Regions from separate parts of the Sphingobium sp. TomTYG46 genome, predicted to be linked through region 1. Evidence: predicted binding sites of a transcription regulator. Region 1 holds the regulator's gene; each other region holds the start of a gene.
What was found. The regulator LexA, encoded in region 1, represses DNA repair genes until DNA is damaged. The targets are predictions, from matches to a motif close to GTTCCNCNCTTGTTCT.

Region 1 (4,255 bases):
GCGCAATCGTCTTTTCGCGCACATATTGAAGAATGCGAATGGGGAGGGCGCGGGCATAGCCGCAGCGCTGGCGACGGGGGATCAGGGCGCCATCAGCGAGGCGGACGCCGACGCGATGCGCCGCAGCGGCCTTGCCCATCTGCTCTCGATCAGCGGGCTGCACGTCACCGCCCTAATCGGTGCGGTCATTTTTCTGCTGATGCGGATCATGGCACTCAGCCGACGTGCGGCATTGGATTGGCCATTGATGCTGATCGCTGCGGCCGGTGGCGCGCTGGCGGGCCTGGGATATACTTTGCTGACGGGCGCGGAAGTGCCGACGGTTCGATCCTGCGTCGCGGCACTGCTGGTGCTGGGCGGGCTTGCGCTTGGCCGCGAAGCCATCACCTTGCGGCTGATAGCCGCCGGGGCATTGGTGGTTCTGTTGGCATGGCCAGAGGCGCTGGCGGGGCCAAGCTTCCAGATGAGTTTCGCCGCAGTTATCGCTATTGTTGCCTTGGGCGAACATCACCGCTTTCGGGCATTCGCGGGATCCCGTGAGGAGTCAGCACTTCGGCGACTGGGTCGCCACCTTGCCGTCCTGCTCCTCTCCGGCTTTGCGGTGGAAATGGCTCTGGCGCCGATCGCTTTGTTCCACTTTCACAAGGCCGGGATGATAGGCGCTTTTGCAAACCTGGTGGCTATCCCCCTGACGACCTTTGTCGTCATGCCGCTGGAAGCATTGGCTTTGCTGCTGGATGTTGTCGGTCTTGGGGCTCCTGCCTGGTGGTTGACGGGCCGCGCGCTCGATCTGCTGCTGCTGATCGCGCATGGGGTAGCGGCAAGTCCTTGGGCGATCGTCACCGCGCCTGCCGTGTCTAACGCGATTTTCGGGATCATCGTGCTGGGCGGCCTTTGGTGCCTGCTTTGGCGAAGCGCTTGGCGCTGGATGGGACTGGCCCCCGTGGCGCTGGGGATGGCCATCATTATTATGAGTTCGCCACCCGACATTCTGGTGACAGCGGATGGGCGCCATGTGGCCGTTCGCGGGCAGGACGGCGGCATGGCTATTCTGCGTGAGCGGGCAGGAGATTATGTCCGCGATATGATCGCAGAAAGTGCAGGCCATGGAGGTCCGCTGGGCGCTCTTGCAGACTTGCCCGAAGCGCGTTGTTCCATGGACTTATGCATGGTGGCCCTGACCGGAGGAGGGCGCATATGGCAGCTATTGGTGACGAGAAGCGGGGTTGTCGTGCCCAAGGACGGCCTGGCACGCGATTGCGCGCGTGCCGACATCGTTATCGCTGACCGTCGCCTGCCGTCATGGTGTCGGCCCCGCTGGATGAAAGCCGATCGGCGGTTGTTGGCACATACCGGCGGGCTGGCGATCGATCTTGATGGAGGAACCGTGCGAACCGGCAAAACAGTGGGCGACGCACATCCGTGGGTCGCCCGGCCTCCCTATTTACCGTCGCGCCGTCGATCCGATCAGTTGTACCGTCGCAGCAGACCAGCCAGCTTTCCTTGAATGCGCACCTGCTGCGAATCGTAGATTTGCGGCTCATAAGCATTGTTGGCCGGATCGAGCCTGACCTTAGGTCCCTGGCGATGATAATATTTCAGCGTCGCCTCGCTATCCTCGATTAGTGCGACCACGATTTGCCCCTCGCGCGCGACTTCGGTTCGCTGGATCAATGCGAAGTCACCGTCGAGGATGCCCGCGTCGATCATCGAATCGCCAGAAACCTCAAGAGCATAATGATCACCGGCACCCAGTAGAGCGGCAGGAACCGACAGCATGTTCTGTCCTTCCATGGCTTCTATGGGGACGCCTGCGGCAATCCGACCGTGAAGGGGAATGTCGATCACGTCGTTGGCTGCGACCGGGGCCTTGGCCGACAGTTGCGGCTTGGGTGTCGCTGCAACCTTGGGTGCGCGATGCATCGCTTCAGGAAGTTTCAAAACCTCCAGTGCTCGTGCCCGATTTGGCAGGCGACGGATGAATCCGCGTTCTTCCAGCGCATTAATCAACCGGTGAATCCCGGATTTCGACCGCAGATCGAGCGCTTCCTTCATCTCCTCGAACGAAGGTGAAACCCCGCCTTCCTCGAGCCGAGTTTGAATGAAGCTGAGCAATTCCTGTTGCTTGGGCGTCAGCATGCCGACTTATCCTCCATGGAACGGATGGAGAACACATAGGAAACGTAAGGGGGCAAGTCAAGCGGGCTTGCGCCAAGCGTAACGAAAGGAACGGACCTGCGTCACAGCCGTTCAATAGCGGCCTTCCCAAAGAGGGTGAATAGGAGAGTAAGATGGCGAACCAGAACGATCAGGACAAACAGCGCCGCCAGCAAGGTGGTGACCGCTCAAGCCAGGGCGGGCGTCAGCAGCAGCAGGAAAATCGCCAAGGTCAAATGGGCGAGAGCCGCAAGGACAAGAGCGATCACAGCAAGCAGCAGCGCTGATCTACGTTTGGTTGGATCACGGGGAGGGGCCGCATTGCGGCCCCTTTCTCATTGTCAGAGCGGAACGATGGTTACTTTGTCGCCTACGGCGGCTGGGGGTGAGTCGGCCGGTCGACGGATCAGGCACCCCGCTTGAGCCAGGGCTGCGGTCGCGGCGCTGTCCTGCGAGGTAACGGAGACCAAGCCGACATCGGTGAGGTAGGCACGAAGATAGTCGTCGCGCTCTCCTGTCGCGGGGAGGGGGGCGGCGAGTTCCGCGATCATCGTACGGGGTAGCGGGTTGGCGGCTCCGGCCATGTGCCGCACAAGGGGCAGCAGGAATAGCGTTGCTGTCACAAAGGCGGACACGGGGTTGCCGGGGAGACCGAGGAACAGGGTGTCACCCAGCTTTCCCGCCATGAGCGGCTTGCCGGGGCGCATGCGAATCTTCCAGAAATCCAAAGTGCCGCCTGCCGCCTGAAAAGCTGGCCTCACCAAGTCGTGATCGCCGACCGAGGCGCCCCCGGTTGATACGATGACGTCGGCCCCGGCAGCTTCTTTGAGCGATCGGACCATTGCGTCCAGATCGTCGGGAACGATGCCGAGGTCGATCACCTCCGCGCCTGCCTGACCTAGCATGGCCGCAAGCATGGGCGCGTTGGAGGACGGCAAGCGGCCAGAGGGCGTGGGCGCTCCGGGGGGGACGAGTTCATTGCCTGTAGAGATCAGGGCGATGCGCGGACGGCCGCCGACCGGGAGGGTTCCGTGGCCCCCAAGAACGGCAAGAGCAATCTGCGCGGGACCCAGTGCGGAACCGGCAGGCAGCAATAGATGATTTGCGCCAAAGTCGCTTGCCGCCGGGCGCACGTTTCGTCCTGTGGGTAGTGGAGAGCCGAGCGGGTGCACGAACTGGCCGTCCAGCTGCGCATCTTCCTGGATCAGGACGGTATCGGCACCGGGCGGCAGTGGTGCGCCGGTGAAGATGCGGCAGCATTCCCCCGGAGCCAAAGCGGAGGGGAGGGAGCCGCCTGCTGTACTTTCAGCGGTTAGGCGCCAGGGACCAGGCCATTCTGCCGCACGAATGGCGTAACCATCCATCGCCGATAGATTTGCCCAAGGCTGATCGCGCAGAGCAAAGATGTCCCGTGCGAGCCATCGGCCTGCACAGTTGGAAACCGGGGCATCCTCTTCCGGTAAGCGGCTACCCAGCGCAAGCAGGCGCGCCTGAGCCTCCGCGACCGGGAGCAGACTCATGGCGCGCGCCAGTCGCCCGACTTGCCGCCAGACTTTGCGAGCAGCCGGACATTACCGATAATCATGCCCTTATCGAGCGCCTTCGCCATGTCATAGATGGTCAGCAGCGCCGCAGAGGTGGCGGTAAGCGCCTCCATCTCAACGCCGGTTTGACCCGCGCTTCTGCTGGTCGCGGTGACGGTGACGCCCTCTGTTTCCAGATCGAAGTCGATGGCTACCGAGGTCAGGGCGATGGGATGGCATAGCGGGATGAGATCAGAGGTACGCTTTGCCGCCATGATGCCTGCCACTCGCGCTACCGCCAGCACATCGCCTTTCTTTACCAGTCCTTGCGCGATAGCGGCCGCGGCTTCGACACTCATGGCGATGTGGCCGGTGGCGATGGCTTCGCGGGCGGTCACGGCCTTGGCGGAAACATCGACCATATGGGCCGATCCATCCTCATCAAGATGGGTGAGCTTGCTCATGCGCCGGTCAGCAGCGCGCGGGTGGCGGCTTCGACATCGGACTGGCGCATCAGGCTTTCGCCTACCAGGAAGCATCGTACGCCATGTTCGGACATGGCGATCAGGTCGGCG
Region 2 (4,255 bases), 460 kb from region 1:
ATCGAAATGACCCTGACGGAGGGTAAGAACCGCGAAGTGCGGCGCGTTCTGGAGCATCTGGGCCTACAGGTAAGCCGCCTCATCCGCACCAGCTATGGCCCTTTCCACCTCGGCGAACTCGCGTCGGGCGCGGTGGAAGAAGTGCGCCAGCACGACCTCATCGTCTTCCGCAAGAGCTTGAAGACGCCCAAATCCTGAAGCTAAACCCGTTTGCCCTGCGCTTGTCTCAGGGCATTTCTTCTGCACGGACGCCAATAATGAGAATCATCGCAGGCCAATGGCGCGGCCGCCCGCTGGCAGCTCCCAAGGGCGACGCCACTCGTCCCACGGCCGATCGTACGCGCGAAACGCTCTTTTCCATGCTGGTGAGCCGCATCGGATCATTTGAAGGGCTGGCCGTCGGCGATTTCTTTGCAGGATCGGGCGCCTTGGGCTTTGAAGCCCTGTCCCGTGGCGCTGCTAGCTGCCTCTTCGTTGAACAGGATCAGGCCGCTTTGAATGTGATCCGCGCCAATGGTGACAAGCTCGGCATCCGGCCCGACATCCGCCAGAGCAGCGTGCTGTCGCTCGGCCCCGCGTCGAAACCGCTGGACCTCATTTTCATGGACCCGCCTTATAGTAGCGGCGCAGGCGTCGTCGCTCTCGACAAGTTAAGCCGTCTCGGCTGGACCGGCCCCGCGACCTGGATCAGCATCGAAACCGATCGCCGCGAAGATGTGGAGGTCAAGGGCTTCACCATCGACGCAACCCGCGACGTCGGCAAAGCCCGTCTGACCCTGTTGAGAATGGCTGCCTAACACTATCGTCCGACCCGAAAAAACGCAGACGGGAGGGACAAAAGCTCTCCTCCCGCAAGCGGGCGGGGCCGGGGGTGGGCCTGCGAGCGGGCGGGCCATTCACCCCACCCATCAATCAAGCCGCTTCAGCATCCTCATAAGCCTGCGCTTCCTTGCCAATCAATATCTCGGCCAGGAACCAATAGGCCTTGCCCCACGCTTCCAACACGGCGTCCGTGGCAACTTCCGCGCCCAGAACATCGCGGATCGCGGGCAGCAGCGCTTCGGCAACCTTGGGATAATGTTCGGCCTTCACGCCGGTTTCGACGTGCCGCTGCACCATGCGCTCGACCGCGCCGGTCAAAGCCTGCAACTTGTCGATATTCTCGGCATAGCCCAGGATCGCCGCAGCCAGACGCTTGGGCTGCTCACCGCTGTCCTGCGCCGCCTGGTCGAACATGTCCTTGATCGATGCATCCTGGAACAGGCGCGCATACATGGCGGTCGTGATTTCCACCCCATGGCTCCGCAGCGCAGGAGCGGTTGCCTTGACGATCGCGATGGTTTCAGCGCTGAGCTGGCTCATACATGCACCCCTTTGAACTAGAGACTCGGTAACGACGCCTTTACGGTACATCTTTAAACATGTAAACAATCTACATGTTTGATCCGCAAACCTCGTTCAATTAACGCATTCCCTCATGCAATTGACCCGTCACACCGACTACGCCCTGCGCGTCCTCATCCATCTGGCCGTCACGCCAACAGGTCGCGCAACCATCCCCGAGGTCGCAGACGCCTACGCTCTTTCGCGAAACCATTTGATGAAAGTCGTCCACCACCTCGGCCAAGGCGGCTTCATCCTAACCCAGCGCGGCAGAGGCGGCGGCTTCACCCTGGCCCGTGTTCCTGAAGCAATCAGACTGGGCGATGTGGTTCGTCACACCGAAACGGACATGAACCTGGCAGACTGCGCAGGCTGCGGCCTCCGCGCGGCTTGTGGCCTATCGGGTATTTTGAGGGCCGCGACGACAGCTTTTCTCGCTGTGCTTGATCAGCACAGCCTGGCGGACGCCGCCAAAGACAGAACCGGGCTGGCAGCGCTTATTGCCGCCCTGCCCGGTTCTGTCTCTTCGGTCAGCGATGCCTGCGCGCCGACCTCTTCGAACGCGGTGCCTCGCCTGGATTGATGCAGCTATCCTGTACCGTGCGACTGCATAGCGGATAATCTTTACCGCTCGCAGGCGGAGGGGTCATGTTCCCGCCAACGGTAACCGGATTCGCCGAACTGCCCACGGGCGCGGCAGGGTCTTTGGGCATGCCCGGCGTTGCGGGCATCATACCGGTGTCAGCTGGAACCTCTCCAGTCGGCTGACCAGCATTGGGATCTGCCGCTGTGGCAGGGTTCGCAGGCGTAGCAGGATCCGTCGGCATGCTATTAGTGGCTGGGGGTTGGGCCGTATTGGCCGGCACACCCTGAGCGATCGCAATGCCAGTAGCGCCGGTGGTAAAAGCCAGCATGGCGGCACTCGCAAGCATGATCGATTTCATGGGTAATCCTTTCCTGTTAATCACCCCGTTCTGCCTCTTGGCGGGTAGAGAACCAGATCGGTGACGCACGCGTTCCGATGTCGGCGACGAACTGTGGCTCTGCTGCTATCAGGCGATGACGACTGTCTCAGCAAAGCGTTCAAGTCTGAATTGCGCGCCCCTTTCCCCCACTGGAACCGCTTGGCCTTGACTTAACGACATGACGAGAGGCTGAGGGATATCGAAGGTGAACATCGTGACCTTCCCCCTTGCATTATTCCCCTTTTGTTCTCATAGATTGCTATCAATCACACGTGGTCAAGCCCTTGCTCCCTCTATCCATGCTCCCTAGTTGTTGACCATGACCCTTCCCGCTCCCTCGCCTGATGATCCGCCCTATCTTCAAGGCCTCAATGAGCCGCAACGGGAAGCCGTCCTTACCACTGAAGGGCCGGTCCTGGTGCTGGCGGGCGCGGGAACGGGCAAGACGGCTGCGCTGACCGCAAGACTGGCGCATCTTATAGCTACGCGCCGTGCCTATCCGTCGGAAATCCTGGCGGTCACCTTCACCAACAAGGCCGCGCGCGAAATGCGCGAGCGTGTCGGACGCATGATCGGTCCCGCAGTGGAAGGAATGCCATGGCTCGGCACGTTCCATGCTATCGCTGCCAAAATGCTTCGCAGACATGCCGAATTGGTCGGCCTGCAATCCAACTTCACCATTCTTGATACAGACGATCAGCTTCGACTGATGAAGCAGCTGATCCAGGCTGAAGGGATTGATGAAAAGCGCTGGCCCGCGCGGCAGCTTGGTGGCTTGATCGATCAGTGGAAGAATAAGGGGCTGACGCCTAACGAAATCAGCGCGGGAGATAGCGAATCTTACGGGAACGGGCGCGGGCAGAAACTATATGCTGCCTATCAGGCCCGCCTTCGCGATGTAAATGCTTGCGACTTCGGCGACTTGCTGCTCCATGTGCTCACCATATTGAAGCGTCACCGGGATGTGCTCGAAAGCTATCAACAGCGGTTCCGCTATATCATGGTGGACGAGTATCAGGACACCAACAGCAGCCAGTATCTCTGGCTCCGCCTGCTCGCTCAGCAGCGCAAAAATATTTGCTGCGTGGGTGATGATGACCAGTCCATCTATTCGTGGCGCGGGGCGGAAGTCGCCAACATCCTGCGATTTGAAAAGGACTTCCCGGGCGCCAAGATTGTCCGCTTGGAGCAGAATTACCGATCCACGCCTCATATCCTGGGCGCCGCATCCGGTGTGATCGCCGAAAATGGCAACAGGCTAGGCAAGACGCTCTGGACCGACATCGACATCGGGGAGAAAGTCCGCGTTATCGGCGTTTGGGATGGGCCAGAAGAGGCTCGCCGTGTCGGCGACGAAATCGAGGCGATCGAGCGCACCGGTCGATCGTTGGAGGAGGTAGCCATCCTTGTCCGCGCGCAGCACCAGACCCGCGAATTTGAAGATCGATTCATTCAGATCGGTCTTGCATATAGGATTGTGGGCGGCTTTCGGTTTTACGAGCGGGCTGAGATCCGCGACGCGCTTGCCTATCTTCGCCTGGTCAACCAACCGGCCGACGACCTAGCGTTTGAAAGGATCGTCAATGTTCCGAAGCGCGGCTTAGGTGACAAAGCCGTGGAGAAACTTCACCGGCTTGCTCGGGCCGAGGCTATACCCTTAGCGCTCGCTGCTGCACGAATTCTCGATACCGACGAAATGACTCCGCAAGCGCGCCGCAGTCTTGGCGCCTTTATCGGGGATTTGGCCCGCTGGCGCGACCGTGCGACCCAGCTTCCCCATGCTGAACTCGCGCGCCAGATACTGGATGAAAGCGGTTACACGGCCATGCTTCAGGCGGAGCGCACCGCCGAAAGCGCGGGCCGCCTCGAAAACCTGAATGAACTTACTCGCGCGATGGAGGAATATG
Region 3 (4,255 bases), 1.2 Mb from region 1:
GTCGGCTCCGCGAATTAATGGACAAGCGCAACCTGCGCGGGCGCGAGACGTTTGGTCCCCGTCATTCCCGGCACAGGAGCAATATGATGGTTGATCTTACCAGCATCAAGGAACATGCTGAGGTTATTGGCGCTGATGGCGTCCATGTTGGCACTGTCGATCATGTCGAGGGTGCAGAAGGACATCAGCGTATCAAGCTGATCAAGGCGGATAGCGGCCAGGGAAGTCACTCCGGGCATCATCATTATATCAGCGAGGGACTGATCGCCGGGGTTGATGAGGATGGCACTGTGCGGCTCTCTGCGACCGGCGCCAACGCCGTTCTCTTTGAAGAAGAACAAGACGAGGGGTGACGGCTCCGGGGGTGATTGTGTGGGCGCGGCCGGTGTCGCCACCGCCGCGCCCATCCCCCCCATTAGCTCATTGGCACGCCAGGCATTCGTCATAGTCTGTGCTTCCCCCGGCCAGCTCGAATTTCGGTGCGTCGATGGTATTGTCGGCCTCCACCCCGCCAGCGAAACCGGCACGCTGCACCGACTTTGACCGCAGATAGTAGAGCGACTTGATACCCAGTTCCCATGCGCGGAAGTGAAGCATCATCAGGTCCCACTTTTCCACGTCCGCCGGAATGAACAGGTTCAGCGACTGCGCCTGATCGATGAAGGGCGTCCGGTCCGCGGCGAGTTCGAGCAGCCAGCGCTGGTCGATTTCGAAGCTGGTCTTGAATGTGTCCTTTTCTTCCTGGCTCAGGAAATCGAGATGCTGGACCGACCCGCCGCGTTCGAGGATCGTGTTCCAGACGTTCGTGCTATCCTTCGACTTGTCGCGCAGGATTTTTTCGAGATAGGGGTTCTTCACCACGAAGCTGCCCGACAGCGTCTTGTGCGTGTAGATGTTCGCCGGGATCGGTTCGATGCAGGCGCTGGTGCCGCCGCAGATGATACTGATCGACGCGGTGGGCGCGATCGCCATCTTGCAGCTGAACCGTTCCATCACGCCCATGTCGGCGGCGTCGGGGCACGGCCCACGCTCGACCGCGAGCTGCATCGAGGCTTCGTTCACCTTCACATTGATATGTTTGAAGATGCGCAGGTTCCAGCTCTTGGCCATCGCGCCTTCGAACGGAAGGCCACGGGCCTGGAGGAAGGAGTGGAACCCCATCACCCCCAGGCCCACTGACCGTTCGCGCTCCGCACTATATTTGGCCCGCGCCATTTCGTCCGGCGCTCGGTCGATATAGTCCTGCAGCACATTGTCGAGGAAGCGCATGACATCCTCAACAAAGACGGGGTCCTTGTTCCATTCGTCCCAGGTTTCCAGATTCAGGGACGAAAGGCAGCAGACCGCCGTCCGGTCATTGCCGAGATGGTCGCGACCCGTCGGCAAAGTGATTTCTGAACAAAGATTGGAAGTCGAAACTTTAAGGCCGAGATCGCGATGATGCTTGGGCATCATGCTGTTCACGGTGTCGGAGAAGACGATATAGGGTTCGCCGGTGGCAAGGCGGGTTTCCACCAGCTTCTGGAACAGGCTGCGCGCATCGACCGTGCCACGGACGGAGCCGTCCTTGGGCGATTTGAGCGAGAACTCAGCGCCGGTGCGGACCGCTTCCATGAACTCGTCGGTCAGCAGCACGCCATGGTGGAGGTTGAGCGCCTTGCGGTTAAAGTCGCCGCTCGGCTTGCGGATTTCCAGGAACTCCTCGATCTCCGGATGAGAGACGTCGAGATAGCAGGCGGCCGAACCACGGCGCAGCGAACCCTGGCTGATGGCGAGGGTGAGCGAATCCATAACGCGGACGAAGGGGATGATGCCGCTGGTCTTGCCATTAAGGCCGACCGGCTCACCAATGCCGCGCACGCTGCCCCAATAGGTGCCGATGCCGCCGCCGCGCGAGGCCAGCCACACATTCTCGTTCCAGGTGTTGACGATGCCTTCCAGGCTGTCATCGACGCTGTTCAGATAGCAGCTGATCGGCAAGCCGCGTCCGGTGCCGCCGTTCGACAGCACGGGCGTCGCGGGCATGAACCAGAGGCGCGAGATATAGTCATAGACACGCTGGGCATGCGCCTGGTCATCGGCATAGGCGGCGGCGACGCGAGCAAACAGGTCCTGGTAATTTTCGCCGGGCAGCAGATAGCGGTCCTTCAGCGTATCCTTGCCGAATTCGGTCAGCAGCGCGTCACGGCTTTCATCCGTCACGACATCGAAGCGCCGTTCCTGGATCGAAGAGGAGGACCGCACCGCCTTGGCGGGCGCAGCCTTCTTTTCCGTCACGGTTTCCACCACATCGTCAATAACCGTCGCCACGTCGCCTGCACCTGCCTGTTCGCTGTCTCGAAAATCCATGCGAGCCCCCGAATGTTCATGTTTCGTTCGATTCGGTCCTTTTCCGGTCAGTTCCGACCAGATGGCCTGCAACCGAGCCGAGCGGGGCACCTTCAGTGGATCGCCATGGACAAAACGCCCCTCGCCCGGAAAATGGTCCGGCCGTTACAATCACAATCTGTTGGGTAACCCCCGTTAACCCGATACAAGGGATAGTGCCACAGCCTTGAATGGTTGCAAGAGGGTAAATGACAGTTCGAGGACTCGTTACGGTTCCCAAGCTGTTCACCCGGCAACAATCCGTCACGCCGCATCGCAGCGACGCGCGGACTTCCCTCACTCTTGCAAAAGACAAGAGGGACAATGTGCGAACGAAAATAAATTTGGCTTGCCTCGGAAATTGCCCGGAACGGGTCAGGGGGCTTGTCCTTTTTACTAAGGATGGTGGTTCATCAAAGACTTATCCACAAGCTGATGTGGATTAACTGTGGATGAGAAAAAGCCCCGCCAGCGTGCTAAAAGCCCCGGTGCGCCTGACATAAGGCCCATGAATGAGAGGCAGCCATGATTCTCTATTATCACCCCCTTTCCTCCTATTGCTGGAAGGTGCTGATCGCCCTTTATGAGAATGACACGCCGTTCGAACGGGCAATGATGGAGGACCCCGGCGTGGCGGAAGCGTGGCTCGCGCTGTGGCCGCTGGGCAAGTTCCCGGTGCTGCGCGACGAGGCGCGGGACCAGACGGTCGCCGAGGCGAGCATCATCATCGAATATCTGGGGCAGCAGTGCCCCGGCCCCTTCCGCCCGATCCCCACCGATCCCGCCCAAGCGCTGGAGGTGCGGCTGATGGATCGGCTGTTCGACAATTATGTGATGACGCCGATGCAGAAGATCGTGGCCGACCGGCTGCGGCCCGACGATGCGCGCGATCCCCATGGCGTGGGCGAGGCGCGCATCCTGCTGGGCAAGGCCTATGCGATGCTGGAGGAGCGGCTCGGGGCGCGGCAATGGGCGGCCGGGGATGAATTCACCCTGGCGGACTGCGCGGCTGCCCCCGCCCTCTTCTATGCCGACAAGGTGGAGCCGATGCGCGGCGGCTTTCCGGCGCTGGCCGCCTATCTCGACCGGCTGGAGGCGCGGGCGAGCTTTGCACGGGTGCTGGAGGAGAAAGAGCCCTGGTGGCACATGTTTCCCTATGCCAACGGATAGTTCGGGATATCTGGACTCTCGGCACAATCCCTATTAGCCGCGCCTGCGAAGACCCGCCGTGCAGGGCCGGGCGCTAATTAGGGACATGAAGGCAAGATGACCGTCATCAAGACCGCCGATCTGATCGAGAGCGTCGCCGACGCGCTCCAGTTCATCAGCTATTATCACCCGATGGATTATATTCGCGCGCTGGGTAAAGCCTATGACGCCGAAGCCAATCCGGCGGCCAAGGACGCCATCGCCCAGATCCTGACCAACAGCCGCATGTGCGCCGAAGGGCACCGCCCGATCTGCCAGGATACCGGCATCGTCAATGTCTTCATCAAATGGGGCATGGACTGCCGCTTTGATGACAACAGCCGGTCGATGCAGGACGTGGTCGATGAGGGGGTGCGCAAGGCTTATCTGAACCCGGAAAACCGCCTGCGCGCCTCGATCCTGCGCAATCCGGCTTTCTCGCGCGTCAATACCAAGGATAACACCCCTTGCGTGCTGAATGTCGAAATGGTGCCGGGTAACAAGGTGACGGTGGACGTCGCGGCCAAGGGCGGCGGGTCGGAGAACAAGACCAAGTTCAAGATGATGAACCCGTCCGATTCGATCGTCGACTGGGTGCTGGAGATGATCCCGCAGATGGGCGCTGGCTGGTGCCCGCCCGGCATGCTGGGCATCGGCATCGGCGGCACGGCGGAAAAGGCCGTGGCGCTGGCCAAGGAAT

Region 2: the regulator LexA is predicted to act here: its motif matches at 2,583-2,598, upstream of ACZ5YV_RS04855 (ATP-dependent helicase).
Region 3: the regulator LexA is predicted to act here: its motif matches at 2,601-2,616, upstream of ACZ5YV_RS09880 (ribonucleoside-diphosphate reductase subunit alpha).

Annotation. Positions count from the first base shown of each region.
Region 1 is NZ_AP027324.1:488,905-493,159, forward strand. Features, by position in the region: gene ACZ5YV_RS02540 (ComEC/Rec2 family competence protein) at 1-1,507, shown strand, start outside; gene lexA (transcriptional repressor LexA) at 1,468-2,139, opposite strand; gene ACZ5YV_RS02550 (hypothetical protein) at 2,292-2,444, shown strand; gene ACZ5YV_RS02555 (molybdopterin molybdotransferase MoeA) at 2,499-3,677, opposite strand; gene moaC (cyclic pyranopterin monophosphate synthase MoaC) at 3,674-4,144, opposite strand; gene trpC (indole-3-glycerol phosphate synthase TrpC) at 4,141-4,255, opposite strand, start outside.
Region 2 is NZ_AP027324.1:953,031-957,285, forward strand. Features, by position in the region: gene ACZ5YV_RS04835 (pseudouridine synthase) at 1-198, shown strand, start outside; gene rsmD (16S rRNA (guanine(966)-N(2))-methyltransferase RsmD) at 258-797, shown strand; gene ACZ5YV_RS04845 (globin domain-containing protein) at 913-1,362, opposite strand; gene ACZ5YV_RS04850 (Rrf2 family transcriptional regulator) at 1,478-1,966, shown strand; gene ACZ5YV_RS04855 (ATP-dependent helicase) at 2,668-4,255, shown strand, end outside.
Region 3 is NZ_AP027324.1:1,948,803-1,953,057, forward strand. Features, by position in the region: gene ACZ5YV_RS09875 (DUF2171 domain-containing protein) at 87-353, shown strand; gene ACZ5YV_RS09880 (ribonucleoside-diphosphate reductase subunit alpha) at 421-2,349, opposite strand; gene ACZ5YV_RS09885 (glutathione S-transferase family protein) at 2,893-3,537, shown strand; gene ACZ5YV_RS09890 (fumarate hydratase) at 3,634-4,255, shown strand, end outside.